3 regions of the Cupriavidus sp. C3SS-1 genome follow, and region 2 is predicted to be linked to each of the others. Evidence: predicted binding sites of a transcription regulator. Region 2 holds the regulator's gene; each other region holds the start of a gene.
The links. The regulator LexA, encoded in region 2, represses DNA repair genes until DNA is damaged. The targets are predictions, from matches to a motif close to ACTGTATNNNNATACAGT.

Region 1 (9,445 bases), 1.6 Mb from region 2:
AAGCCGCCGTAGAAGTCCATCTCGATCGGTGCCGACACCGACTTGTCGGCGTCCGAGATCCAGCTGATGCTGGAGTTCCAGTTGCCGATGTAGAAGCCGCTCTCATGCGCGTAGTCGAAGCCGCCCTGGATGGCCGGACGGCGGTTGGACTGGCTGAGGCCGCGATAGCGGTAGTCCGACACCAGCGCGACGTTCGCCGTGAACGTATGCGGCGACGCGGGCTCCGCGGCAGCGGCGGCCGGGGCTGGCGCCGCAGCATCCGTGGCGCTTTGGGCGAATGCGGTGGCAGCGGAACTACAGAGAACTACCGCGCTGACTGCAAGGGCCAACTTCTTCATGGGTTCCTTCTCCTTTTCCTTTTGGCTCGGATTTCGTTTTTGGGGTTTCGGTGATGCGGGCGAACTCATTACTGCAACTGCCGTGCCAGCTCTGCGGAAACCAGGCATCCGGAAATACCGGAAGGACGAAGGGTGATCAGAACCCGGCTTCAATTTGCCTTGCAGCAAAGCCAGATCGCGTCAAAAGGTGTGAACGGCCGCACGGCGGAGCTTTCATGCACGTGCCTGAAGGGCGATAATCGAAGCCTGAAGATGACCGGCCAGCACGTCGGCGGACGGGCCGCCCGCAATATGGGCGCCCAATTCCTGTGCGAAAGCGAGGCATGCGGCAGGTCATTCCCAGGACTGGCACCACCAAGGTGCGCGAAGGAGAAACCATGAAACCGACCGATCTCTTCAACGACCTGCAGAACAAGGTCAACGAGGCACTGCGCAACTCGCCGGCAAGGGATATCGAAAAGAATGTGCGCAGCATGATGACCCAGGGCTTCGCCAAGCTTGACCTGGTCACGCGCGAGGAATTCGATGTGCAGTCGCAGGTGCTGGCCCGCACGCGCGCGCGCCTGGAGGAACTGGAAGAACGCGTAGCCGAGCTGGAGCGCCGCGCCGGCATTCCGCCCGGACCTGGTGCCGTGGACAGCACCGGGGGCGCATGACGCCCAGGCCGCTGCCTGACCCGTTGCCGAAAGGCCGCCGTTTCACGGCGGCCTTTTTCGTTAACGCTTCCAACAAGCTTCCATCACAACCGCGTCACAACGACGTTCGAGACACATGAGCCTTGCCGTCCTGCACAGCCGCGCGCTCACCGGTATCGAGGCGCCGCCCGTGCGTGTCGAAGCCCACCTGGCCAATGGCCTGCCTGTCTTCACCATCGTCGGCCTGGCTGACACCGGCGTGCGCGAAAGCCGCGAGCGCGTGCGCGCCGCCATCCTGAACAGCGGCTTCGAGTTCCCGAGCCGCCGGATCACCGTCAACCTGGCGCCGGCGGACCTGCCAAAGGAGTCGGGCCGTTTCGACCTGGCCATCGCACTAGGCATCCTGGCGGCCAGCGGGCAGATACCGTCGGCGGAGTTCGACCAATACGAGTTCGCCGCCGAGCTGTCGCTGTCGGGCGACCTGCGGCCGGTGCGCGGCGCGCTGGCGATGGCCATGCGCCTGGCGCGCGAGAACGCCGTGCGGCAGGCCTGCGGCGACACCCCGCGCGCGTTCCTGGTGGCAGCGGGCAACGGTGCCGAGGCGGCACTGATCGAAGACCTGGCCGTCCACGGCGCCGCCACGCTGCGAGAGGTCTGTGGCCACTTCGCGCCGCCGTTCAACCAGCGCATTGCCCGCGCGGTCCCGGCCGCGCTCGCGCTGGTGCCGGAGCCTGGGCCGGACCTGCGCGACGTGCGCGGCCAGGCGCAGGCGCGGCGGGCGCTGGAAGTGGCCGCCGCTGGCCAGCATTCCGCCCTGCTGGTGGGGCCACCCGGCACGGGCAAGTCGATGCTGGCCCAGCGCCTGCCCGGACTGCTGCCGCCGATGTCGCTGGACGAGGCACTGGAATCGGCCGCCGTGCTGAGCCTGACGCCCGGCGGCTTCAAGCCCTCGCGATGGGGCGTGCGGCCGTGCCGGTCGCCTCATCACACCGCGTCCGGGCCGGCCATGGTCGGCGGAGGCGGCAATCCACGCCCCGGAGAAATCTCGCTGGCGCACCATGGCGTTCTGTTCCTGGACGAACTACCCGAGTTCGACCGCAAGGTGCTCGAGGTGTTGCGCGAGCCGCTGGAATCGGGCCGCATCACCATAGCGCGCGCGGCGGGCCATGCCGACTTCCCGGCGTGCTTCCAGTTCGTGGCCGCCATGAACCCGTGCCCCTGCGGCTACCTTGGCCATCCGGAGCGCGCATGCCGCTGCACGCCCGATCAGGTCCGGCGCTACCAGTCGAAGATTTCAGGGCCGCTGCTCGACCGGATCGACCTGCAGATCGAAGTTCCGGCGCAGGATCAGGGCGAGATGCTGGACGGCCCCGCCGGAGAACCCAGCGAGGTCGTGCGCGCCCGCGTGCTGGCCGCGCGCGAGCGCCAGCTGGCGCGGCAGGGCAAGCCCAACAGCGGCCTGGCCGGGCGCGAGATCGAGCACCACTGCCCGCTCGAGCCGACCGCCCAGGCCTTGCTGCGCGGCGCCATGGCACGGCTGGCGTGGTCGGCAAGATCGTACTTCCGGGTGCTCAAGGTAGCGCGCACGATCGCCGACCTCGAGGGCGCGGGGAACCTGACCACGGCGCACATCGGCGAGGCGATCCAGTATCGGCGTGCATTGCGCACACCGGGTTGATACCGCACGATGGATTCAGCGCCGCGGCGGTACGCCTACAGGCGGTTCCACGGGTGGCGGGACCGGATCGTCTTCCGGCGGCAGGGGCAGGTCGGGCGGGACCCCCGGGGGCGTGGGATCGTCGAGGGGCGGGACGGTATGCGCCGGGCGCGCGGTCGTACCGGCGGGCGAAAGGAAAGTCGGCATCAGGGGATCTCCGCGACGAAGGTCTCCCCTCATTGAAGCAAACCGGACCGCTTATCGCCAGCAGCGACCGGCAAGCCGCCCTCAGGCGTGCTGGCGGCGCACGAAGAACAGCGCCGCGCCGACGGCCATCAGCACGCTGCCGAAGAAGCGGTTCTGCCAGCGCACGGCGCGCGCATTGCGGAACAGGCCTTGCATGCGCGAGGCCAGCAGCGCATAGCCATGCATGACGACCAGATCGACGCCGCACATCGTCACCGCGAGGATGGCCAGCTGCGGCCCGAGCGGATGCGCGGGATCGATGAACTGCGGCAGCACCGCGACCATGAAGATGATCCCCTTCGGGTTGGTCACGTTGGTCAGCAGGCCGGTGGCAAAACGCCGGCGCGGGCTCATTGGCGTCACGCGTACGGCATCGCTGCCATTCGCTGCCGTGCCTTCCTCAACCCGCGCCCGCCATTGCTGCAGGCCCAGGTAGATCAGGTACATGGCGCCCACGGTCTTGACCGCGGCGAACGCATGCTCCGACGCCAGCAGCAGCGCCCCCAGCCCGCCACCGGCAATCAGCAGGATGATGACCAGCCCGGCCTGCAGGCCGAAGATGGTGGTCGACGTCCTGCGCACGCCGTACGACAGGCCATGGCTCATCGACAGTACCGCGCCTGAACCGGGCGACACGGCAATGACCCAGCACGCGGCGAAATAGGCCAGCCAGACTTCCCAACGCATCACTTCTCTCCTTCAGACAAACCTTGAGACAAAACGTGGGGGCGGATCAATACGGATGGAACCCGCCCAGGAACTGTTCCACCTGCTCGGCATGGCGCTGGTCGCGCGCGCCCTCGCCCGACTCCAGCACCACCGCCTGGTAAGCGCGTGGGCCCACGGCCACTAGCCGCGCGGTCAGGCGGCGCGGCAACTTGTCCTGCGGAGACACGCCGCTTGCCTCGACTTCGATGCCGTCGAGCGGCCGCGCCGGCTGGTCGGCGGACTGGATCGTCACCGCGCGCGCGCGCACGGGCTCGCCGACATGTACGCCAAGGTTGGCCAGCAGGCCGGATTGCATGGCAGCCAGCGCCTCGCGGCGCAGGGCGGCATCGTCGGCCGGCAGCGTGACGACGCCGACAGCGAACAGCATCTCGTCGACGCGCGCCGCCTCCATGGTCATCGGCAGCTTGTGCCCGGCAATGGCCACGTCGCGCGCGGCGCTGGTCGGCTTGCCCGGATAGAGCGCGGCATAGCCGCCCTCGCCCGACTGGATCGTGCGCCAGTCATAGCGCGGCGAACACGCGCCGAGCCAGGCCACGGCAAGCATGGCCGGCAACACCAGGCGAAGCCGGGAGAACCACTGACAGACCTGAGGAGGGGGCATCGGGGGCGTGGCCGCTACGTTGCGGCGCGGATTGTCGGGGCCGGGACGGCGGCGGGCTGGCGCCTCGCCGCCGGGCGGAAACCGGTATTATCCTGGAAGCCGCCGGCCCGTGCTTGCTGCGCTTTACACCATGCCCCCGCTGATCCCGATCCGTCGACCCTCCGTTCGTCTTGCGGCCGCAGCGCTGCTCGGACTTGCCGCCCTGGCCGGCTCCGCCAGCGCCGGCACGCCACATCTGCCGCGCGCGACTGACCTGGCCGCCCATGCCGCCGAAGCGGCGCGCCGCGGCGAGCCGCTCGTGGTGCTGGTCTCGCTGCCCGATTGCGGCTACTGCGACACCGTGCGCAAGAGCTATCTCGGCCCGCAGGCAGCAGCCGGCGAAATCGCCGTTCGCGAAGTCGACATGACCGCCGACACCCCGTTGCGCGACACCGATGGCTCGATGACCACGGCACGCGCGTGGGCCAAGGCACATCAGGTGCGCGTGGCGCCGACCGTACTGTTCCTCGATCGCGAAGGACGGCAGGCCGCAACCCCGCTGCGCGGCCTCCAGCCCGATTTCTACGGCGCCTACCTGGAACAGGCCCTGGGCCAGGCGCGTGCTGCTGTCGCCACCGCACGCTGACCACCGCCACTGCGGCGGATTGACGCACGCGACGGAATGCAGCAGCGCGCCGCGCCCGGGTTTAGAATGGCCTGTTGCCAGTTGAACGGGGCCGGCCCCTGCCGGACCGCATTGCCATGACAAACGCCGCCTCCGCCACTTCCCGACCCCGCAAGCTTTGGCCCATCGCCGTAGTCGTCGTAGTCCTCGCCGCGCTGGGCTGGTTCGGCTACCGCGCGCTGTCGCCATCGAGCCAGGTGCCCGCCACCACCTTCACGCTGCTCTCGGGCGAGAAAGTCAGCACGGGCGACCTCAAGGGCAAGGTCTACCTGATCAATTTCTGGGCCACGAGTTGCGCCACCTGCGTCAAGGAAATGCCGGACATGGTCCGCACCTATGAGCAGTACAAGGGCAAGGGGCTGGAATTCGTAGCCGTGGCCATGAACTACGATCCCCCGATGTACGTGATGAACTACGCCAAGACGCGCGGCCTGCCGTTCAAGGTCGCGATGGACTCGGACGGCGCCGCGTCCAAGGCCTTCGGCAATGTGCAGCTCACGCCCACCACCTTCGTCGTGGACAGGGACGGCCGCATCCTCAAGCGCTATGTCGGCGAGCCTGAATGGGACGCACTGCACAAGCTGCTCGACGGCGCGCTAGCCAAGGCGGCCTGACGAATTTTCCGGCAACGGCTGCAAAACGGGGATAAAAGGTGCTCATCGGGCACCTTTTTTGTTGGGCTGGTGCCGCGCCCGCTGCGACTGGCTTGCGCCCGGGGCCTGTATGGATATACAGTTTGCGCCAGTCTTCCTACCCGCCCTGACGGCGGCCACACCCGAACCGCCCGTGTCACTGGATCTTGCCCCTCTCGCGGAATTGCCTTCCGCCCTTGCCGAACATGCCACACCGGACGCTGACGTCCCCGCCTACCTGGCGCGGCTCAATCCGGAACAGCGGACGGCGGTCGAGCACACCAGCGAAGGTCCGCTGCTGATCATCGCGGGTGCGGGCTCGGGCAAGACCAATACGCTCGCCCATCGTGTCGCGCACCTGGTGCTCAAGGGCGCCGATCCGCGCCGCATCCTGCTCCTGACGTTTTCACGCCGCGCGGCGGCGGAAATGGGCCGGCGCGTGGAGCGCATCGTCGACCAGGCGCTCGGCATCAGTACCGGCGCCGGCCGGGCCGCGCTGCAGTGGTCGGGCACCTTCCACGCGATCGGCGCACGGCTGCTGCGCGAATACGCGGAAACGCTGGGCTTATCGCCGGCCTTCACCATCTGCGACCGGGGCGACTCCGCCGACCTGATGCACGTGGTGCGGCATGACCTGGGCCTGTCCGAGCAGGCCAGCCGCTTCCCGAAAAAGGAAACCTGCCTGTCGATCTATTCGCGCGTGGTCAACACGCAGGCGCCGCTTGAAGACGTGCTCAAGCGCTGGTTCCCGCGCTACACCATGTGGATCGATGCGCTGCGCGCGCTGTTCGCGGGCTATGTCGAAGCCAAGCAGAAGCAGCAGGTGCTCGACTATGACGACCTGCTGCTGTACTGGGCGCAGGCACTGACCGAGCCCGCCATCGCACAGGACATGGGTGCGCGCTTCGACCATGTGCTGGTCGACGAATACCAGGACACCAACGCGCTGCAGGCGTCGATCCTGCTGGCGCTGCGGCCCGATGGCCACGGCCTCACGGTGGTCGGCGACGACGCGCAGTCGATCTACGCGTTCCGTGGCGCCACCGTGCGCAATATCCTCGATTTCCCCGCGCAGTTCGCGCCGCCCGCGCGGCAGGTCACGCTGTCGCAGAACTACCGTTCGACGCAGCCGATCCTGCAAGCCGCCAACGCGGTGATCGGGCTTGCGTCCGAGCGTTACACCAAGGATCTATGGTCCGAGCGCACCTCGGCCGAGAAGCCGGGCGTGGTCGTGGTCAACGATGAAGCCGACCAGGCCCGCTTCGTGGTCGAGCGCGTGCTGGAGCGGCGCGAGGCAGGCCTGGCGCTGATGGCGCAGGCGGTGCTGTTCCGCGCGGCCGACCACAGCGCGCAACTGGAGATCGAACTGGCCCGGCGCAATATCCCGTTCGTGAAATTCGGCGGCCTCAAGTTCCTCGAATCCACGCACGTGAAGGACGCGATGGCCGTGGTGCGCTGGCTGCAGAATCCGCTCGACCGCATCGCGGGTTTCCGCACGCTGCAGTTGCTGCCCGGCATCGGGCCCAAGACTGCCGCGCGCGTGCTCGACGCACTGGCGGTGGCCACCGAGCCGCTGTTCGCACTGGAATCGTTCGAGGCGCCGCCCGCCGCCGCGCCAGCCTGGAGCGACCTGCTGGCGCTGGCGCGCACGCTGCTCGGACCGGCCTCGCCGTGGCCGTCGGAGTTCGAGCAGGTCATCGCCTGGTACCAGCCGCACCTGGAGCGCATCCACGACGATGCCGCCGCGCGCATGGCGGACTTGCAGCAGCTGGAGCGCATTGCCGCGACCTATGCCTCGCGCGAGCGCTTCCTGACGGAACTGACGCTGGACCCGCCCAGTGCATCGAGCGATGAATCGGGCGTGCCGCTTCGCGACGAGGATTTCCTGATCCTGTCGACGATCCACTCGGCCAAGGGCCAGGAGTGGAAGGCGGTGTACGTGCTCAATGCCGTGGACGGCTGCATGCCGTCGGACCTCGCGACGGGCACGACAGAAGAGATCGAAGAGGAAAGGCGGCTGCTGTACGTGGCGATGACGCGCGCCAAGGACCATCTGGATGTCGTGGTGCCGCAGCGTTTTTATGTGCACCAGCAGCCGGGGTTCGGCGATCGCCATGTCTATGCGTCACGCACGCGTTTCCTGCCGAACCGGGTGATGCCGAATTTCTACAGCCGGTCCTGGCCGCCTCCGCCGATGCCGGGAGAAACGACGTCGAAGGCAACGCTGGCGCCGGTGGATCTGGCCAGCAGGATGCGGAATATGTGGCGGTGAGCCGCGGACGCTGACTCGCCTCAGCAAACCCGCCGGTTTGCTCCCTCCTTCCACGCAGTGGGACAGGGGAGAAACACCGCGGTCGATGGAACGCCGCAGTCAATTCCCCTTACGCAACCTTCTCCAGCAACAAACCCTTCAGATACTCCCCTTCCGGGAAGGCCGACAGCATCGGATGATCCGTGCCCGCCGACAACCGGCGCAGGATGCGCGCATCGGCACGCGCATCGGTCACCGCGCCGGCCACGATCTTCTGGAACAGCTCCATGCTGATCGCACCCGAGCACGAGTACGTGAACAGCAGCCCGCCCGGACGCAGCAGCTGCGTGCCGACGAGGTTGATTTCCTTGTATGCGCGCGCGGCACGATCGATATGCTGCGCCGACGGCGCGAACTTCGGCGGGTCGAGGACGATCAGGTCGAACTGGCGGCCTTCCGCGCGGAATTCGCGCAGCGTCTTGAACACGTCGGCATCGAGCCACGTCGCACGGTTCTCGTCGAAGCCATTGAGCGCAACATTGCCCGCGGCAATCTTCAGCGCCTCGCCCGAGGAATCGATCGAAGTCACCGATGTGGCGCCGCCGCGCAGCGCCACCAGCGAAAAACCACCGGTGTAGCAGAAGCAGTTCAGCACCTCGCGCCCGGCGGCGAGGTCGCCGACCAGCTTGCGGTTGTCGCGCTGGTCGACATAGAAGCCGGTCTTGTGGCCGTTGCGCACGTCAACGTAGTAGCGCACGCCATGCTCGGTCACCGACAGCGCCGGATCGGGCTCGGCGCCGGCCAGCACGCCGGTCACCAGTTCCAGCCCCTCGCGCTGGCGCACGGCGGCGTCGGAGCGCTCGTACACGTTGGGGCATCCGGTCTCCTTGACCAGCGCCTGCACGATGGCGGTCTTCCAGTGTTCCACGCCGGCGGAATTGAACTGGCACACCAGTTGGCCATTCGCGCCGTTGCCGTAGTAATCGACGATCAGGCCCGGCAGGCGGTCGGATTCGCCGAAGATCAGGCGCACCGCATCGCTGTCCTTCACCCACTGGCGGCGATAGGCGATCGCCGCGGCCACGCGGCGCTTGAACAGCGCGTGGTCGACCGGCTCGTTCTCGTCGAAGGTCCACGCGCGCGCGCGGATCTGCGATTCGGGGCTGTAGGCGGCCTTGGCCAGGAAACGGCCATCGGCGGCGCGCACGATGACGGTCGCGCCCGGTTCGCAGCGGCCTTCCGTGGTGGCGATGCCCGTGGCGTAGATCCACGGATGGCGGCGCAGCAGGGACTTTTCCTTGCCGGGCTTGAGGGTGATGGTGTTCATGTTGGTATGGAAATACAGCAGAGTCCGGGGCGTCAAAACCGCGGATATGCAAGCCGAGGGCACCCCTCTCCCGCCTGCGGGAGAGGGGTGGGGGAGAGGGCGGGAGCGTCAACGAAGTGACGGGCGTCGATATCGCCAGCGCCTGCCCTCTCCCCCGGCCCCTCTCCCGCGAGCGGGAGAGGGGGAAAACAAACGGTGTTCTGAGGGTCGATGCCTTACAGCACCACCTTCACCATCGGATGCGCCGTCAGCGCGCGATATAGATCGTCAAGCTGTTCGCGGCTGGTGACCCACACCGTGACCGTCAGGCCCAGATAGTTGCCCTTGCTCGACGGACGCATTTCCATCTTCCCGGCGTGAAAGCC
Region 2 (9,445 bases):
GACCGAGCCAGACAGGATGCCTTCGCGCCGATCCCTTGCCCTTCGCGCCATCCGGCTGCGCCTGCCCGCGGTTCCCATCGCGGCACGGCTGCCGCTGGTTTGTGCCGCCGCCCTGCTGCTGGCGGCCTGCGCCGGCACCCCGTCCCGCCATGCCAATCTGCCCCGTGCGCCGGGCAAGCCGATGATCGACCCGAGCGCCGGGCTCGAAGAAATCTCCATCCAGGCCATGTCACTGGTCGGCACGCCTTACCGCTACGGCGGCAACACGCCTGACAGCGGCTTCGATTGCAGTGGCCTGGTGCGATACGTGGTTGCGCGCGCCGCCAACGTCAACCTGCCGCGCACCACCGAAGCCATGGGTACGCGTGGCTCCGCTCTGGACCGCAGCGAGGTCGCATCGGGTGACCTGGTCTTCTTCAACACCACGGGCCGCGCCAACTCCCATGTCGGCATCTACGTCGGCCAGAACCGCTTCGTGCACGCGCCATCCACCGGCGGCACCGTGCGCCTTGAGGACATGGGCAAGTCTTACTGGGCATCCCGGTACAACGGCGCGCGACGCGTGGTGGCGGCGGTCAACCAGCCGCTGCCGGCCCCGGCAGCGAGCCCGGTACCGGCTCCCGTACCGACGCCGGCAATGCCGCCCGAATCCGCGCCGCCGGTCGACGACGACCCGATCGCCGCCTTCGCCAACAAATAGGGCGCCATGAATGACAAAAAGCCAGGAACTTGCCTGGCTCTTTGTCACGACCGGAGGAACCGCCGCATCTTACAGAATATGGCGGCCGATCCACCACGCAATCGCGGACATGAACGCGGAAGCGGGAATCGTCAGCACCCACGCCCAGACGATATTGCCGGCCACGCCCCAGCGCACCGCCGACATCTTCCGCGCGGAGCCCACACCGACGATGGCACCGGTGATGGTGTGCGTGGTCGACACCGGCACGCCCAGCGCCGATGCGATGAACAGCGTAATGGCGCCGCCGGTCTCGGCACAGAAGCCGCCGACCGGCTTCAGCTTGGTGATCTTCTGGCCCATGGTGCGCACAATGCGCCAACCGCCGAACAGCGTACCCATGCCGATGGCCACATAGCAGCTTACGATCACCCAGATCGGAGGCTCGCCGCCAGCGGCGACATGGCCGCTCGCGATCAGCAGCATCCAGATGATGCCGATGGTCTTCTGCGCATCATTACCACCGTGGCCCAGGCTGTAGAGCGAGGCCGATGCCAGCTGCAGCCGGCGGAACCAGCGGTCCACGCGCGACGGCGGCGTGCGAAAGAACGTCCAGCCCACGATCACCATCATCAGCGAACCCAGGATCAGGCCCAGCAGCGGCGAGACCACGATGAACACCACCGTTTTCAGCAAGCCGTTGCCCACCAGCGCGCCGGTGCCCGCCTTGGCCACCGCTGCGCCGACCAGGCCGCCGATGAGTGCATGCGAGGACGACGACGGAATGCCGTAGTACCACGTGATCGCATTCCAGGCGATGGCCCCGACCAGCGCACCGAATATCACGTAGTGGTCAACGATATTGACGTCTACGGTGCCGGTACCCACGGTGGCTGCCACCTTCAGGTGGAAGATGAAGATCGCGACGACGTTGCACATCGCTGCCATCGCCACCGCGTGGTGAGGCTTGAGCACGCCCGTGGAGACCACTGTGGCGATCGAGTTCGCCGCGTCGTGGAAGCCGTTCATGAAGTCGAACAGCAGCGCGAGCGCCACCAGCAGGCCGATCACCCACAGGCTCATTTGAATGGTATGCATGCCGATTCCGCTCAGGCGTTTTCCAGGACGATGCCTTCAATGATGTTGGCCACGTCCTCGCACTTGTCGGTAATCGTTTCGAGCTGCTCGTAGATGGCCTTCAGCTTGATCAGGCGCTTGACGTCGGTCTCGTCGCGGAACAGCTTGGACATGGCCGAGCGCATCACGCGGTCGGCTTCCGATTCGAGCTGGTCGATCTGCTGGGCCGTCTTCAGGATGGTGCTGGCATTGCCCATGTCCTCGAGCAGGCCCACCGCGATCTTGACCTGGTCGCAGCACTGCACGCAGATGGCCGCCAGGCGCAGCGCCTCGTCGGTAAGGCTGGTCACGTCGTACAGCGAGATGGTCTCGGCCACGTCTTCCATCAGGTCCAGGATGTCGTCCATGGTCGTGATGAGCTTGTGGATCTCGTCGCGGTCCAGCGGCGTGATGAAGGTCTTGTGCAGCAGGTCGATGGTGTCGTGCGTGATCCGGTCGGCCTTCTTTTCGGTCGCCTGGACCCGGCGGGCATGCGCCTCGGCATTGGGCAAGTCATTGACCAGGGTCTGCAGTTCGTGGGCGGCGGTCACCGCGCAGTCGGCATGCTGGTTGAAGTATTCGAAGAACTTGCCCTCTGTGGGCATGAATCGGCCGAACATGGAATGTTCCTTGTCGCAGCGCAGTACGCCGCTTGGTTTGTTGCTGGAGGTTGCGCAATGCATCGCGCGACAGCGGCATTTCCGGCCACTGTCATCAAAGCGCAATATTTTACAGGGTTGTTGCAGCAATGCCTGCCGATATGTCGCAAACGAGACGCTCGGTTGCCGGCAGGCTTGACTTCAGTTGTCGTTGTCGAAGAAGGCCGGGCCGCCGCTGAAGTTATCGAACTTCGTGAACTGCCCCAGGAAGGTCAGGCGCACCGTGCCGATCGGGCCGTTACGCTGCTTGCCGATGATGATTTCGGCCGTACCCTTGTCCTGGGAGTCCTGGTTGTAGACTTCGTCGCGGTAAATGAACAGGATCACGTCGGCATCCTGTTCGATAGCGCCCGATTCACGCAGGTCGGACATCACCGGGCGCTTGTTCGGACGCTGTTCCAGGCTTCGGTTCAGCTGCGACAACGCGATGACCGGGCAGTTCAGTTCCTTCGCCAGACCCTTGAGCGAACGGGAGATTTCCGAAATTTCGGTCGCCCGGTTTTCGCCGCCGCCGGAGCCGGACATCAGCTGCAGGTAGTCGATGATGATCAGGCCGAGCTGCCCGCATTGGCGCGCCAGCCGGCGCGAGCGTGCACGCAGCTCCATCGGGTTGAGCGCCGGCGTCTCGTCAATGAAGAGCTGCGCGTCGTTCATGCGCTGGATCGCATGGGTCAGGCGCGGCCAGTCTTCGTCGAGCAGCCGGCCGGTACGCAGCCGGTGCTGGTCCAGGCGGCCGACCGAACCCAGCATACGCATGGCCAGCTGGGTGCCCGCCATTTCCATAGAGAACACCGCGACCGGCAGCCCCTGCTCCACGGCCACGTGTTCGCCGATGTTCAGCGAGAATGCCGTCTTACCCATCGACGGACGACCCGCCACGATGATCAGGTCACCGGCCTGCATGCCACTGGTCATCTTGTCGAGGTCGATGAAGCCGGTCGGCACGCCGGTCACGTCGGTGGTCGAATCGCGGTGGTACAGCTCGTCGATACGTTCCACCACCTGCGTCAGCAGTGGCTGGATTTCCTGGAAGCCCTTCTGCCCGCGCGAACCTTCTTCGGCAATAGCGAAGACCTTCGATTCGGCCGCATCCAGCAATTCGCGGACTTCACGCCCCTGCGGAGCGAACGCCGACGACGCGATATCGTCCGCCACGGTAACCAGCTTGCGCAGCACCGAGCGTTCGCGCACGATCTCCGCGTAGCGGCGGATGTTGGCAGCGCTGGGCGTGTTCTGCGCGAGCGAGTTCAGGTAGGCCAGGCCGCCTACCTCCTCGGCCTTTCCAGCCACCTGCAGCATTTCGAAGACGGTGATGACGTCGGCGGGCTTGGTCGCCGAGATCAGCTTCGCAATGTTCTGGAAGATCAGCCGGTGGTCGAAGCGGTAGAAGTCCGCTTCGGAGATGAAATCGGCAATGCGGTCCCAGGCGGAATTGTCCAGCAACAAGCCACCAAGCACCGATTGCTCGGCCTCGATCGAATGCGGCGGTACCTTGAGACTTTCAAGTTGGGGGTCGGCGACGGGCGCGTTCATGGGGTGAGATTATACCGGCGGGTGGACGCTGCCCGACTGACATTTGAGCGGCAACAATTTGACATCAGGCCTTGACAGCGCCGGGTGTGCAGCAAAACGGGCGGCCATGCAGCCGGTACTGCAGACAAAGAAAAAGGCAGGAGCCATGCTCCTGCCTTTTCGCTTGCATGTGCCGGATGGACCGGCACGGCAAGGTCGTGCTTAGACTTGCTCGCCCACGACGGCGACGGTCACGTCGACCACCACGTCGGTGTGCAGGGCAACGCTGACCGGGTGGTCGCCCACCGTCTTCAGCGGGCCGTTCGGCAGACGAACCTGAGCCTTTTCCAGCTTGAAGCCTTGGTTGCCCAGGGCCACAGCGATGTCGGCGTTGGTCACGGAACCAAACAGACGGCCATCCACACCCGACTTCTGCGAGATCTGAACGGTCTGGCCGTTCAGCTTCTCACCTTCGGCTTGCGCGGCGGCCAGCTTCTCGGCGGCGGCCTTTTCCAGCTCGGCGCGCTTCACTTCGAATTCCTGGATCGCGGTTTGCGTGGCGCGACGGGCCTTCTTGCTCGGGATCAGGAAGTTACGGGCGTAACCATCCTTCACCTTGACGATGTCACCCAGGTTGCCCAGGTTGATCACTTTTTCCAGCAGAATAATTTGCATCGTGTTCTCTCCTTTACGGACCTATGGCCTGGACTATCAGTTCTTGTGCAGGTCGGTGTACGGCATCAGCGCCAGGAAACGCGCGCGCTTGATGGCCGTATCCAGCTGACGCTGATAGTGAGCCTTGGTGCCGGTCAGGCGAGCCGGCGTGATCTTGCCGTTGTCGCCGATGAAGTCCTTCAGGGTGTCCAGATCCTTGTAGTCGATCTGTTCCACGCCAGCCACGGTGAAGCGGCAGAAGCGCTTGCGCTTGAACAGCGGGTTCTGTTGCTGGAAGCGCTTCTTGTTCTTGTCGTTACGTTTGATGAATGCCACGATTCAATCCTTTACGAATGCTTTACATCCAGTGATGTGAAAGACGAGGGCCTTGCTGTTGCGGTGCTTGCGGGTCAGGAATCCTTCGCAATCGAGCAGCGTGCCGAGCGGCAACCGCTCCAAACGCTGGCCAACTGGCCCGATCCCCATCGCTGCAATGGCAAACTCGACCTGCCTCGGCGTTTCCGCCTCGATTGCCGCGCCGCTGTACTGCAAGATGCAGTTCACGACGGGCACGCCGGCCGGGGTGTACCTGAGGGCATCGCGTTCCGCCAGGGTGGCGGCTAGCCGAAGCTGATTCAACGCGTCGCCCCTTGCAGTGTGTTGCCCACGCTGTCGTGATCAGGCTTGCCAGCCACGACAGGCACCGCAATCCGCATTCAGGCAGCCTGGCCTTCGGTGGTCGTTTGCGCGGCCTTGCGGGCTTCTTCGCGCTGCACTTCCTTCATCATCGGCGAAGGAGCGGTTTCGGCCTTCTTGGTCTGCACGATCAGATGGCGCAGCACGGCGTCATTGAACTTGAAGGCGTGTTCCAGCTCGACCAGGGTATCCTTGCCGCACTCGATGTTGACGCAAACGTAGTGAGCCTTTGCCAGCTTCTGGATCATGTAAGCCATCTGGCGACGGCCCCAGTCTTCCACGCGGTGAATCTGGCCGCCTTGCGACGTCACGAGCGACTTGTAACGCTCGATCATGGCCGGCACTTGCTCGCTCTGGTCCGGGTGGACGATGAATACGATTTCGTAATGACGCATTGACGCTCCTTTTGGATAAGCCACCCGGGCGTCACGTCCGGTGCGGCAAGGTTGAATAGCCTTAAAGTATAGCCCGGCTATTGACAATCACGCAACCGCAATCACGCCGAGGCGAACAGCGCCTGGAGCCGGTCCGGCGCCGCCGCCAGCCCCGGTTCTTGCGCAAGCGCCACCAGCAACAGCACCCTTGCCTTATAGGGGTTCAGGTCCGCGGCGGAGACAAACAGGCCGGCATCGGGGTCCGTAACTGGCGGAATCGACACATGACCGGCCCCGGTCCGCGAACTCCGCACCACGGCAACACCGGCCGCGGCGGCGTCCCTGAGCGCCGCGATCAGCGTCTCATGCACCGAACCGTTGCCCGCCGCCGCAACGACCAGGCCGCGTACGCCGGCAGCCACCATTGCGTCCACCGCGATGCGCCCCGGCTGCGTATAGCTCGCGACGATCTCGACCTCGGGCCACCGGGCCGGCACGGGAAAGACCGCCGCAACGGACTGCGTGGGCGTGCGCGGCAGCCGCACCAGCTCGTCCTGCACGAAACCCAGCGGACCGCCCTGCGGCGACGCAAAGGCATCCACCGCCGAGGTATGCGCCTTGGTCACGTCGCGCGCCGCATGGATCTGCTGGTTCAGCACCACCAGGACCCCCTTGCCGCGCGCAGCCGGATGGCCGGCGACGCGCACCGCATCTAGCAGATTGAGCGGACCGTCCGCCGACAACGACGTCGACGGCCGCATTGCGGCGGTCAGTACCACGGGCACCGGACAGGCCTGGGTCAAGTGCAGGAACATCGCCGTCTCTTCGAGCGTGTCCGTGCCATGTGTAATGACGATGCCGGCCACGTCCGGCTCGGCCGACCAATGCTGAATACGCGCGGCCAGCGTCGGCCAAAGCGAGAACACCATGTCCTTGCTATCGATCTGCGCCACCTGCTCGGCTTCAATCCGCGCCATAGACTGCAACGCCGGCACAGCCGCCAGCAACGTCGACACGGGCACCGTCGCGGCCTGGTAGCGCGCGCTGCTGGCCGGATTGGTCGAGGCGCCGGCAATGGTGCCGCCAGTGGCCAGAACCACGATGCGGGGAAGCTGGGACATGGTGGGGGATACAGGGAGCTGAAGTCCGGCGATTGTACCTGCGGCATGCGGGCAAACCGGATGTCGAGCAGACGCTTCTGAAATTCTGCTTGCGCTTGCGCCGATACTGTATAAAATCACAGCATACTGTTTAAACATACAGTGCTCACCCGGCTGGCGGACAAATAGCACCGGGGCACTTATCGGAACGCTTCCATGGCGACCCTGACACCCCGGCAGCAGCAAATTTTCGACCTGATCCGCAATACGATCCGCGGCACGGGTTTCCCGCCCACGCGCGCCGAGATCGCCGCGGAGTTTGGCTTCTCATCGCCCAATGCCGCGGAAGAACATCTGCGAGCGCTGGCGCGCAAGGGCGTGATCGAACTGACGCCGGGCGCGTCGCGCGGCATCCGCCTGAAGGTGGCGCGCAGCGATTCGGAAACCCCCGACCAGTTTTCCCTGCCGATGTCCGGGGTCATGCAGCTGACGCTGCCGCTGGTGGGCCGCGTGGCCGCCGGCAGCCCGATCCTGGCCGCCGAGCATATCGACCGGCAGTACCAGGTCGATGCCTCGGTCTTCGACGAACGCCCCGACTACCTGCTGCGCGTGCGCGGCCTGAGCATGCGCGACGCCGGCATCCTCGACGGCGACCTGCTGGCCGTGCGCAAGGCCAGCGAGGCGCCCAACGGCAAGATCGTCGTGGCGCGCCTGGGCGACGACGTCACCGTCAAGCGCCTGCAGCGCCGTGACGGCGCCATCGAGCTGATCGCGGAAAACCCGGACTTCCCGAACATCATGGTCGGGCCCGGACGCGAAGAGTTCTCGCTCGAAGGCATTGCCGTCGGGCTGATCCGCTCCTCGGGCTTCTGACCAGCGCGGCCAGCCGCGCGCTAGCCGCCGCCCTCCTCCTTGCAGTGCCGACGCCGCCCGCCTGACGGGTGTTGACCCCGCTTTTGCCAATCGAGAGGTGTAGCCATGCCGCAAACCAACCACATCGCCGCACGCCAGCCGGTCAAGCCCGTGCCGTTCCGGCAATCGAAGGGGGTTCGCATCTATCAGGGCGCGCAGCGCCGTACCATGGTTGGCAGCATGGCGGCGATCTGCCGGATGCTGGAACTGGCCGAGCCGACCAAGCTCCTGGCCTGAGGCTTGCCGATGGGCGGGGCCGGCCGGAGTGAAATGCAGCGGTAATGCCGCCCTGACGGCGGCTAGTCGTTGGCGTCGCCGGAGATATGGTCGATCTCATGCCTCGCAGCCGCGTAGGCCGCCTCGATGGCACTGTCTTCCGTTGCCGCGAGCGCGCCGGCGTTATGTCGATGTCCGTGTCCACGGATGACAAACGACCAGTCCCATTGACCGTCGGGCGCCTTGATTGACTGAATCGAGATTTCCCGGCTCTTGTATCGATATTCCATGGCAGCCTCCCGGTGTCCGGGGCATCGTAGCATGAAGGTCCTGACCATCCGAAGCCAGTTGCTTCCCGCTCGGCGGGGGCGGAACAGGGTCGTGCCGAGCCGACGGCCGCACTCTTCAGACCCGCAGCTGCTGTGTCGTTGCCTTCTTACCCAGGATAGCCATTGCGATCAGCCCGAGGGATGGCGTGAAGATCATCGAAAAGGTCAGCCAGACCGCAACGGAGCGGCCCAGAATGTGGGCCAGCAGACCAATCCCGAAAGAACAAAGCAGCCAGATAGCCAGGGCAAGCATGATGATGTGGAGAACGAGTTCGTTACCACGCCAGTATGGAAAACCGGTGCAAATCCATTTGACTCCAGGTGACATCCGCTTGGCGAATCGGGACAGTCGGTATAAACCCCATCCGCCTGCGATCGCCTTGTCGGACAGCGACTGATACCGGCGCGGTGTTCCCAGGCCGACACTATCTGCACAGACTCCAGGAGACAGCCATGGCCAACAAGAATATCCACGTCGTGCCGACCTACAATGGCTGGGCCGTACAGCTCGAAGGCGGGTCCGGAAATGAGCAGCGTTTCACCTGCCAGCAACACGCCATCGCCACCGGCACGGAGAAGGCGAGACGGACGAAGGTCGAGCTGCTGATTCACGGCCGGGATGGACAGATCCATGAAAGGAATTCGTTTGGCCAGGAGACGCCCGACATCAAAGAGTGATGGCTGGGCCGGCTCGCGAAACCGGACACCCAGGACAACGCTCGATATAGCGGCTGGCGAACATAACCCGGCGCGTGTCGCCGGGTTTTTCGCTGCAAGGCGACGTACAATTTTTGCCAGATAGCTCTCTGGCTGGGCGCGGGCTCGCAAACCCGCCTTCGTCAGCCCCTGGTGATCGCCATGATGAAGCTGGTATGGATGATCGCGGCACTGGCCGCCGCCACAGCCACAGCCGCGCGCGCCGAAGACGCCTATGTCTATCCGTTTGACGACATGAGGGTCGGGGAAACGGTTCGAACGCCGTTCCCCACGGTGCTGTACCTGCACAAGAAGTGCGACCTGCCCTTGGCCGGCGCCGATCAAATGCGCTTTTATGCGGCCTACCACGGCGCGTGGGACACCGGTTGCTGGGTGAAAAATCTCCGCGGGGATGCGGTGATCGTCGTGCCCAGAAAGCCGACCAAGACGATTTCGCTCGATGCACTTGCCCGCGCGGATGTCCAGAAGGACGGCACGATGA
Region 3 (9,445 bases), on a different replicon from region 2:
CCGCGCCGGCGCTGGCCGTGCTGGACGTGGCCAAGCAGAAGAACCATATCGTGGTGTTCTCCGGCCCGGGCAGCGAGCGCATCACCAACGACCTGTGCACGCCGGTGTCGGTGCATTACGCCTACGACACCTATGCGCTTGCCAACACCACCGCGCGCGCCATGGTGCAGCGTGGCGGCAAGACCTGGTTCTTCCTCACGGCCGATTACGCCTTTGGCCACACGCTGCAGGAATCGGCCACCGCCGTGATCAACGAAACCGGCGGCAAGGTGCTGGGCGCCGCGCGCCACCCCATCGGCGCGAGCGACTTTGCGTCCTACCTGCTGCAGGCGCAGGCCAGCAAGGCGCAGGTGGTAGGCCTGGCCAATGCGGGCGGCGACACCGTCAACGCGATCAAGGCCGCCTCGGAATTCGGCCTGACCCGCAACGGCGCGCAGCGCATGGCCGGCCTGCTGCTGTACATCAACGACATCCATGCGATCGGCCTGAAGACGGCGGCCGGGCTGGTGCTGACCGAGGCCTTCTACTGGGACATGAACGACGCCACACGGGCCTGGTCGCGGCGCTACTTCGAGAAGTTGAAGAAGATGCCGAACATGAGCCAGGCCGGCGCCTATTCGTCGGTCATGCACTACCTGAAAGCCGTGCAGGCCGCCGGCACCGACGAAACCGCCGCAGTCATGAAGAAGATGAAGTCGATGCCGATCAACGACTTCTTTGCGAAGAACGGCCGCATCCGCGAAGACGGCCGCATGATCCATGACATGTACCTGTTCGAGGTGAAGAGTCCGGCCGAGTCCAAGTATCCGTGGGACTACTACAAGGTGCTGGCGACGGTGCCGGGCGACCAGGCCTTCATGCCGGTGTCGAAGTCGCAATGCCCGCTGCTCAAGCGTTGATATGGCGCGCAAAGGCTTCATACGCGGCACCGGCAATACGCGCTTCGGCCGCATTGAGGGCAGCACTCCACTGACGCTGATGGCGCAGGCCGCCGATGTCGCGCTGGCCGACAGCGGGCTGGCACGCGCGGACATCGACGGCGTGCTGTGCGGTTACGCCACCACGCTGCCGCACCTGATGCTGGCCGACCGCTTCTGCGAGTTCGCCTCGCTCACGCCCGCCTACGCGCACGGCGTGGCCGCGGGCGGGGCCACCGGCGGCGTGATGGCGATGCTCGCGCATGAGCTGGTGCGCGCCGGCCGCTGCCGCCACGTGCTCGTCGTGGCCGGCGAAAACCGCCTCAGCGGCCAGAGCCGCGACCAGTCGATCCAGACGCTGGCGCAGGTCGGCGAACCGCACGTCGAGGTGCCCAACGGCGCTTCGGTGCCGGCCTACTACGCGTTGCTGGCCTCGCGCTACCTGCATGAAGCTGGCATGGATGCCGATGCGCTGTCGGGCTTTGCCGTGCTGATGCGCGAACACGCCGCAAGCCACCCCGATGCGCACTTGCGCGAACCGCTGTCGCTGGCTGACGCGCGTGCAGCGCGCGCGATCGCCACGCCGCTGCGCCTGTCGGATTGCTGCCCGATCTCCGACGGCGCGGTCGCCGTGGTCGTGTCCGCCGAGCCTGGACCCGGCACGCCGGTGCGCATCGCGGGCGCGGGGCAAGCGCATCGGCACCAGCATCTGAGCGCCATCGACGATGTCATGCTGACCGGCGCCGCCGACGCTGCGCGGCGCGCGTTTGCCGAGGCAGGCGGCGGCGTGGAGAGCATCGACTACCTCGCGATCTACGACTCGTTCACCATCACGCTGGTCATGTTGCTGGAAGAACTTGGCCTGGCCGAACGCGGGCAAGCGCAGGCGCGGCTGCGTGCGGGCGATTTCGGTGGCGGCGGCCCGCTGGCGCTCAATACGCACGGCGGCTTGCTGGCCTTCGGGCACTCGGGCGTGGCCGGTGGCCTGATGCACCTGGCCGAAGCCGCGCGGCAGCTCGCCGGCCGTGCCGGCGAGCACCAGGCCGGCACGCGCCGGCGCGCATTGTTCCATGCCGATGGCGGTGTGCTGTCATCCCACGTCAGCTTGGTACTGGAGGCCTTGCCATGACCCATCCCTACACAGCGGGCCTCGATGCCGGCGTGGTGCGCTACCAGTGCTGCGACGACTGCGGCGCATGGCAGCCGCTGGAGCGCCATGCATGCCGTGCCTGCGGCGGGCTGCACCTGCGCTGGCGCGATGCCGGGGGACTGGCGACAGTCCACGCCGTGACCGAGATCAGCCGTGCGCCAGACGAAGCGTTCCGTGCGCTAGCGCCTTACACGCTGGTGCTGGCCACGCTCGACGAAGGCCCGCGCGTGATGGGCCATGCCGAGCCCGGCGTAGCGATCGGCGAGCGGGTGCGGGCCGGCTTCCTGCGCTTCGGCGAAGGCACGCTGCTGCGTTTCCGGCGCGAATAGCGAACCAGCGCCGCCTCTGGCGCCTTGCCGGCAGCGCCTGTCCGTCCCGGCCGGCATCCACAACCGGAGTGACCTTTGGCACCGAATCGATCCCGGCGGCACACGCTCGCCCTGATTTCCTGTATGGCCCTGTCCGCCACGGCCTTGCCGGCCGCGCAGGCACAGTCGTTCCCCAACAAGCCGATCCGGCTGGTGGTGCCCTATCCGCCGGGCGGGCCGACCGATATCGTCGCCCGCGTGGTCGGACAGAAGCTGTCCGAGAAGCTGGGCCAGCCGCTGGTGGTGGAGAACCGCCCCGGCGCCGGCGGCAATATCGGCGCCGAAGCCGTGGCCAAGGCCGCGCCTGACGGCTACACGCTGCTGGTCGCCACGACCGCGCACGCCATCAACATGACGCTGTTCAGCAAGCCCGGCTACGACACGCGCAAGGACTTCGCGCCGGTCAGCCTGCTCACGCAGGGCCCGCTGGTGCTGGTGACCGCACCGGCCACCCCCGCCACCAGCGTGGCCGAGCTGATCGCGCTGGCCAAAGCCCGGCCGGGACAGGTCACGTTTGCCAGTTCCGGCAACGGCCAGTCCACCCATCTCGCCGCGGAATTGTTCAACAGCATGGCGGGCATCCACATGACGCACGTGCCTTACAAGGGCAGCGCCCCCGCGCTGACCGACGTGATGGGTGGCCAGGCCACCGTGATGTTCGACACCATGCTGTCGGCCATGCCGTTCGTGCGCGACGGCAAGCTCAAGGCGCTCGCCATCACGGGCGCCACGCGCTCGCCGGCCGCGCCCGACACGCCGACCATCGCGCAGGCCGGCCTGCCCGGCTACGAGGCCAGCGCATGGAACGCGCTGCTGGCCCCGGCCGGCACGCCGCCCGCTGTCCTGGGCGCGCTCAACGGCGCGCTCAAGGCCGTCCTGCAGGACCCGGACGTGCGCGCGCGCTTCGCCACGCAGGGCTTCGCCGCCGAATGGACCGATTCCCCGGCCACCGTCCGCTTTATCGGGCAGGAAATCGACAAGTGGGCCAGGGTCGTGAAGACCTCGGGCGCCACGATCGACTGATCTCTCTCAACTCGCACGCCTTGCTCATGACCGCCCCACTCCAGTCCCTGCTCTCCCCACGCTCGATTGCGGTGATCGGCGCCTCCGACAATATCCACAAGATCGGCGGCCGGCCCATCCATTACATGAAGACGCACGGCTACGCCGGCACGCTCTACCCCGTCAATCCGCAGCGCGACTCCCTCCAGGGCCTGCGTGCCTACCCGTCGCTCGACGCGCTGCCGGAAGTTCCCGAACTGGCCATCATCATCGTCGCCGGCGAGGCCGCGGTGCAGGCCGTGCGTGACTGCGCGCGGCTCGGCGTGGCGGCGGCCATCGTGATCGCATCCGGCTTTGGCGAGGCCGGCGCCGAAGGCCGCCGCCAGCAGGACGAGATGGTGCGCGCCGCGCGCGCCAGCGGCCTGCGGCTGGTGGGTCCGAACAGCCAGGGGCTGGCCAACTTTGGCAGCGGCGCCATCGCGAGTTTCTCCACCATGTTCATCGAGGTGGCGCCGCAAGACGGGCCGGTAGCGGTCGTCAGCCAGAGCGGCGGCGTGGCGGCCATGGTCTACGGGCTGCTGCGCGGCCAGGGCATCGGCGTGCGCCATATGCACGCCACCGGCAACCAGGCCGACGTCACGGTCAGCGAACTGGCGCTGTCCGTCGCACAGGATCCCGGCGTGCGGCTGGTGCTGCTGTACCTGGAAAGCCTGGCCGATCCCGAGGTGCTGGCCGAAGCCGCGCGCGTGGCGCGGGCCCGCAACGTGCCCATCGTGGCGGTCAAGGCCGGCCGCTCGCGGGACGGCCAGCGCGCCGCGGCGTCGCACACGGGCGCCATCGCCAACGAAGACCGCGCGGTCGACGCCTTCCTGGACCGCCACGGCATCTGGCGCGTGAATGATGCGCACGCACTGGCGCGCTGCGCGCCGCTGTACCTGCGTGGCTGGGATACCGGCGGGCAGCGGCTGGTGGTGGTGAGCAACTCGGGCGCGAGCTGCGTCATGGCCGCCGACGCGGCACAGACTTTCGGACTGACGCTCGCGCCGCTGTCCGAGGCCACGCGGGCCGCGCTCGCCCAACGCCTGCCCGGCTTTGCCACGACCACAAACCCGGTCGATGTCACCGCGGCGCTGCTCTCCAACAGCGCACTGTTCGGCGAAGTGCTGCCCGTAGTGGCAAGCGATCCAGCTGCCGACCTGTTCCTGCTCGACATTCCCGTCTCCGGCATGGGCTACGATGTGCCGCGCTTTGCACGCGACGCCGCCGCGTTTGCCGACACCGCCGGCAAGCCCATCGCAGTCGCGGTCTGGCAGCAGCCCGTGGCCGATGTCTTCCGCGAAGCCGGCTTGCCGACCTACGCCAACACCACCGAAGCGCTAGCCGCCTTCTCGCAACTGGTATCGCACCAGCAGCGCCTGCGCCAGATCGCCGCCGAGGGCGAGCCCCGGCTGCCGGCGGTTCCCGCGCGGCAGGCAAGCGCCGGAGCCGGCGGGACGCTGAGCGAGGCCGGCAGCCTCGCCCGGCTGGCAGCCGCCGGCATGCCGGTGGTCGAACACTACGTCTGCCACGACGTGGATGCCGCGGTCGCGGCCTGGCAACGCATCGGCGGCCCGGTGGCGGTCAAGGCCAGTTCCCCGCAGGTGCCGCACAAGAGCGAGCACGGGCTGGTGGCCCTGCACTGCAACGACCCGGAATCGGTGGCCAGCGCCTTCACGGCCCAGACTCGCACGCTGCAGGCCATGGGCGCCACCTGCGAGGGCGTGGTGGTCGCGCGCATGTCGCGCGGCCAGCGCGAATGCATGATCGGCGCGCACTGGGACCCGGTATTCGGCGCGGTGCTGGTGGTGGGCGACGGCGGCAAGTACGTCGAGGTGCTGCGCGACACCGCCGTGCTGCTCGCGCCCTGCCAGCAGGCGGACGTGGCCCGGGCGCTGGCTACGCTGCGCATCGCGCCGCTGCTGCACGGCGTGCGCGGCGAACCGGCGGTGGATATCGCCGCGCTGTGCCGGTTGGCAGTGCAGGTCGGAGAGCTGGTTCAAAAGGCTGGCGGCGCGATCCGGTCGGTTGACCTCAATCCGGTGATGGTGAACGCCGATGGCGTGGTGGTCGTGGACGCGTTGATCGAGGTGGAACCCTCCGCACTTTAAGGATCTGTGGATCCGGCGTTCCCAGGCGGCATCCGAACATTCTCCTTGCCTCCAACGGATTACTGTATATATTTACAGTACCTGTATGGATGAACAGTATGAGGAGGCCCCATGGAACATCTGATCCGCGTCCAGAACGACTATGACCGTCAGGTGCTCGCGTGGCTGCGCGCGCGCATCGGCGATGCCGCGCTCCAGTCCGCGGCGGGCCGGCTGGCAGGCGCCCGCAAGCCTTACCTGTCCACCATCTGCCGCAGCCTCGGCATCCGGCCGCCCTCGCGCCGGGAGTTCGCACAGGAAGCGGCGCGCACGCACCGCGCGGTCGGCGACCAGTACCTGGCGCGCATTCGCGCCATCCTTGCGACACCGGCTGGCGCCGCCCGCTGATCCGGCTGTTTGTGGTGGCTCTGCAGTGACTATGATCAATCACGACGCTGCATGCGGCGCGGGCCGCGCAGCCGGGCCATGGCAACCCACCGGACAAGAACATGAGCAAGATCGGCTTTATCGGCCTGGGCGTGATGGGAACGCCCATGGCGCAGCACCTGCTGCAAGGCAGCCACACCGTGTTCGCGCACAGCCGCAGCGGCGTGCCGCAGGCGCTGCAGGCTGCGGGCATGCACGCCTGCGCCAATGGCACCGACGTCGCGCGCCAGTCGGAAGTCGTGATCCTGATGCTGCCCGACACGCCCGACGTGGAACGCGTGCTGTTCGGGCAGAACGGCGTGGCTGCCGGCCTGTCCCGCGGTGCGACGGTGGTCGACATGAGTTCGATCTCGCCCATTGCCACGCGCGAATTTGCGAGGAAGGTCGAAGCGCTCGGCGCCGACTATGTCGATGCTCCGGTATCGGGCGGCGAGGTGGGCGCGCGTGCCGCCACGCTGTCGATCATGGCGGGCGGGCGGCAGCACGCCTTCGACCGCGTGCTGCCGCTGCTGCAGCTTATGGGCAAGAACATCACGCGGGTTGGCGAGGCGGGCGACGGCCAGGTAGCGAAGGTTGCGAACCAGGTCATCGTCGCGCTGACTATCGAGGCTGTCAGCGAAGCGCTCGTGCTGGCAGCGCGCGCCGGCGCCGACCCGGCGCGCGTGCGTGAAGCGCTGATGGGCGGCTTCGCCAGTTCGCGCATCCTGGAAGTCCACGGCGAACGCATGCTGCAGCGCAAGTTCGAGCCGGGCTTCCGCATCGCCTTGCACCAGAAGGACCTGGCGCTTGCGCTGTCCACGGCGCGCACGCTGGGGGTCGGGCTGCCGTCCACGGCCTCTTGCCAGCAGCTGTTCAATGTCTGCGTCGGCATGGGCGGCGCGGGCTGGGACCATGCCGCGCTGGTGCGGGCGATCGAACACCTCGCCTCGTTCTCGCTGGACGACGCGCATGCAGGCTAAGCCGGTCGCCGCGGCGCCCGCCATGCCGCAGGGCCGCGTCGCCCTGCTGACGGCCGTGACCATGCTGGCTTTTGCCGGCAATTCGATCCTGTGCCGGCTGGCGCTCAAGGGCACGGCCATCGACGCGGCCAGCTTCACGCTGGTCCGGGTCGTCAGCGCAGCGGCAGCGTTGTGGCTGATCCTGCTATTCCGCCATGGCCCGGGCCGGCTGGCCGGCGGCGGCAACTGGCCATCGGCGCTGGCGCTGTTCGCCTACGCGGCGGCATTCTCTTACGCGTACCTGCACCTTTCCGCGGGGACTGGCGCCTTGCTGCTGTTCGGGGCCGTGCAGGCGACCATGACCGGCTACGGGCTCTATGTCGGCGAACGGCTGCGCGCGGGGCAATGGCTGGGACTGACCCTGGCGCTGGGGGGGTTGGCATGGCTGGTGCTGCCAGGGCTGGCCGCACCGCCGCCGGGCTCTTCGCTGCTGATGATCGTGGCCGGCATCGCCTGGGGCATCTATTCGCTGCGCGGGCGCGGCGCGGCGGATGCCATTGCCACCACCGCCGGCAATTTCGTGCGCGCCGTGCCGCCGGCGCTTGCGCTGGCGTTGCTGATGCACGCGCAGCGCAGCCTGGATGGCGCCGGGCTGGCGTGTGCGCTGGTGTCCGGCGCATTGACTTCCGGGTTGGGCTATGTGGTCTGGTATGCAGTCATGCCGCGGTTGAGGGCCGCCACCGCCGCGACCGTCCAGCTCAGCGTGCCGGTGATCGCGGCGGCAGGCGGCCTGGCGCTGCTCGGCGAAACCATGTCGCTGCGGCTCGCGGTCAGCGCCGCCGCCGTGCTCGGCGGCATCGCACTGGTCATCGCGGGCAAGCAGCGTTGAGGCCCGCAAAGCCACCGTCGTGAAAGACCAGTGGCTCGCCCCGGTTCATGCGGTAGGACACGATCTCCGCGATGAACAGCACATGGTCGCCGACCTTGCGCGCGCTGCGCGGACGGCACACAAAGCACGCCAGCGCGTTGTCGATCAGCGCCGTGCCGCACGGCCCGGGCGATAGCGCCACCCCCTGGAAGCGATCGATGCCGCTGGTGGCAAACCGTTCGCACAAGGCCTGCTGCGTGTGCGACAGCACGTTCACCGCGTAGCAAGGCGCGGCGCGGAACGCGGCCAGGCTGCCGGAGCCAAGCGCCAGGCTCCAGAGCAGCAGCGGCGGCGACAGCGACACCGGGGCCAGCGAATTGATGGTGACGCCAACGGGCCGGCCATCGGACCCGGTTGCCGTCACCACCGCCACGCCGGTGGCGAACTGCCCCAGCGCGCGGCGCAGGGCGCGGCGCACCGAGTGCACCGCGTCCGCCGAGTGCGCGCCCTGCCTGGCATCGTCCTCGTCTTCCTCTCCACTGTCGTTGCTGGCCTCGGTGGCATACGGCAGCGGCGCAAGCGCGGGCATCATTGCGCGGCCGCCCGCACGTCTCCGGGCGGCGCGTCGATATCGAGACCAAGCGCCATGCGGCCCGCGTACTCGTGTTGCGCGCCCGCCTGCAGCGGGTGGAAGCGCGCGCCCTGGGCATCGCGGAAGCGCCGTTCCAGTCCGGCATCGCGATAGAAGCCCGCGCCACCGGCCAGCTCCATGGCCAGGTCGGCGGTCGCCAGCACCGCGCGCGCCGCCAGCGCGCGTCCGCACATGATCCGGTTCGTGGTCACGGCACCCGGCGCCTGGCTGGCCGCGGCGGCGAACATGTCGTCCAGCGCCAGTCGTGCGACATCCCATTCATTGCCAATGCGGCCGGCCAGTTCGACCACATGCGGCGAGAGGCGGCGCTGCTTCGCCAAACGCAGCGCGATATCGCGCGCGGCCTCGGCAATGCCGACGTAGACCGCATAGATCAGCGGCAAGGCGATCATCGCCACGGTATGCATCATCGGGTGCCACACGCCTTGCGGGCGCCGCGCGGCAATGGAGCTGTCCGGCACCAGCACGTTTTCGAGTACCACATCATGCGAGCCAGTGCCGCGCATGCCCATGGCGCGCCAGGTGGGCACGATGCGCACGCCCGGCGTCTTCATCGGCAGCGGAAAATGCAGCACGGTAGGGCCGGCCTGCGGATCATCATGGACGGCGCAGGTCATGAACAGGTCCGCCACCGGCGCACCGCTGGCGAACACCTTGTGCGCGTCGATGCGGAAGCCGCCGTCCACGCGTGTCGCCGTGCCACTGCCCTGCAGCCAGTCGGACCCGCCGCTGCCAAGCAGCACGATCTGCTCGCCGCCCACACGCTTGAGCAGCCCTTCCACCGGCGCTTTCTGGTTGCGCCAGCGCCAGGCCGCGGTGGCCACCGGATGCGTGTGCATGGCGAAGGCCAGTGCAGTCGAGCCGCAATACTTGCCCAGCTCGCGCAGCACCTCTCCCAGTTCCTGATGGGAAAGGCCCGCGCCGCCGAACTCCTGCGGCACAGCCGCGGCCAGAAAACGCTGCGCCCTGAGATCGTC

Region 1: the regulator LexA is predicted to act here: its motif matches at 5,589-5,606, upstream of ACIGJC_RS01520 (ATP-dependent helicase).
Region 3: the regulator LexA is predicted to act here: its motif matches at 5,646-5,663, upstream of ACIGJC_RS23900 (CppA family protein).

What each region holds. Positions count from the first base shown of each region.
Region 1 is NZ_CP172699.1:324,687-334,131, reverse strand. It holds gene ACIGJC_RS01555 (TorF family putative porin) at 1-338, opposite strand, end outside; gene ACIGJC_RS01550 (accessory factor UbiK family protein) at 716-994, shown strand; gene ACIGJC_RS01545 (YifB family Mg chelatase-like AAA ATPase) at 1,110-2,651, shown strand; gene ACIGJC_RS01540 (LysE family transporter) at 2,919-3,563, opposite strand; gene ACIGJC_RS01535 (hypothetical protein) at 3,610-4,206, opposite strand; gene ACIGJC_RS01530 (thioredoxin fold domain-containing protein) at 4,337-4,831, shown strand; gene ACIGJC_RS01525 (TlpA disulfide reductase family protein) at 4,948-5,484, shown strand; gene ACIGJC_RS01520 (ATP-dependent helicase) at 5,657-7,774, shown strand; gene ACIGJC_RS01515 (class I SAM-dependent rRNA methyltransferase) at 7,884-9,080, opposite strand; gene ACIGJC_RS01510 (YbeD family protein) at 9,296-9,445, opposite strand, start outside.
Region 2 is NZ_CP172699.1:1,886,679-1,896,123, forward strand. It holds gene ACIGJC_RS08710 (C40 family peptidase) at 17-700, shown strand; gene ACIGJC_RS08715 (anion permease) at 770-1,777, opposite strand; gene ACIGJC_RS08720 (DUF47 domain-containing protein) at 1,789-2,415, opposite strand; gene ACIGJC_RS08725 (replicative DNA helicase) at 2,596-3,987, opposite strand; gene rplI (50S ribosomal protein L9) at 4,189-4,641, opposite strand; gene rpsR (30S ribosomal protein S18) at 4,678-4,956, opposite strand; gene priB (primosomal replication protein N) at 4,960-5,259, opposite strand; gene rpsF (30S ribosomal protein S6) at 5,337-5,711, opposite strand; gene ACIGJC_RS08750 (asparaginase) at 5,813-6,811, opposite strand; gene lexA (transcriptional repressor LexA) at 7,007-7,663, shown strand; gene ACIGJC_RS08760 (hypothetical protein) at 7,769-7,939, shown strand; gene ACIGJC_RS08765 (hypothetical protein) at 8,002-8,208, opposite strand; gene ACIGJC_RS08770 (hypothetical protein) at 8,324-8,500, opposite strand; gene ACIGJC_RS08775 (DUF2188 domain-containing protein) at 8,701-8,925, shown strand; gene ACIGJC_RS08780 (hypothetical protein) at 9,106-9,445, shown strand, end outside.
Region 3 is NZ_CP172700.1:1,698,259-1,707,703, forward strand. It holds gene ACIGJC_RS23875 (ABC transporter substrate-binding protein) at 1-899, shown strand, start outside; gene ACIGJC_RS23880 (thiolase family protein) at 901-2,046, shown strand; gene ACIGJC_RS23885 (Zn-ribbon domain-containing OB-fold protein) at 2,043-2,396, shown strand; gene ACIGJC_RS23890 (tripartite tricarboxylate transporter substrate binding protein) at 2,520-3,458, shown strand; gene ACIGJC_RS23895 (acetate--CoA ligase family protein) at 3,485-5,584, shown strand; gene ACIGJC_RS23900 (CppA family protein) at 5,696-5,971, shown strand; gene ACIGJC_RS23905 (2-hydroxy-3-oxopropionate reductase) at 6,073-6,969, shown strand; gene ACIGJC_RS23910 (EamA family transporter) at 6,992-7,837, shown strand; gene ACIGJC_RS23915 (flavin reductase family protein) at 7,815-8,408, opposite strand; gene ACIGJC_RS23920 (acyl-CoA dehydrogenase family protein) at 8,405-9,445, opposite strand, start outside.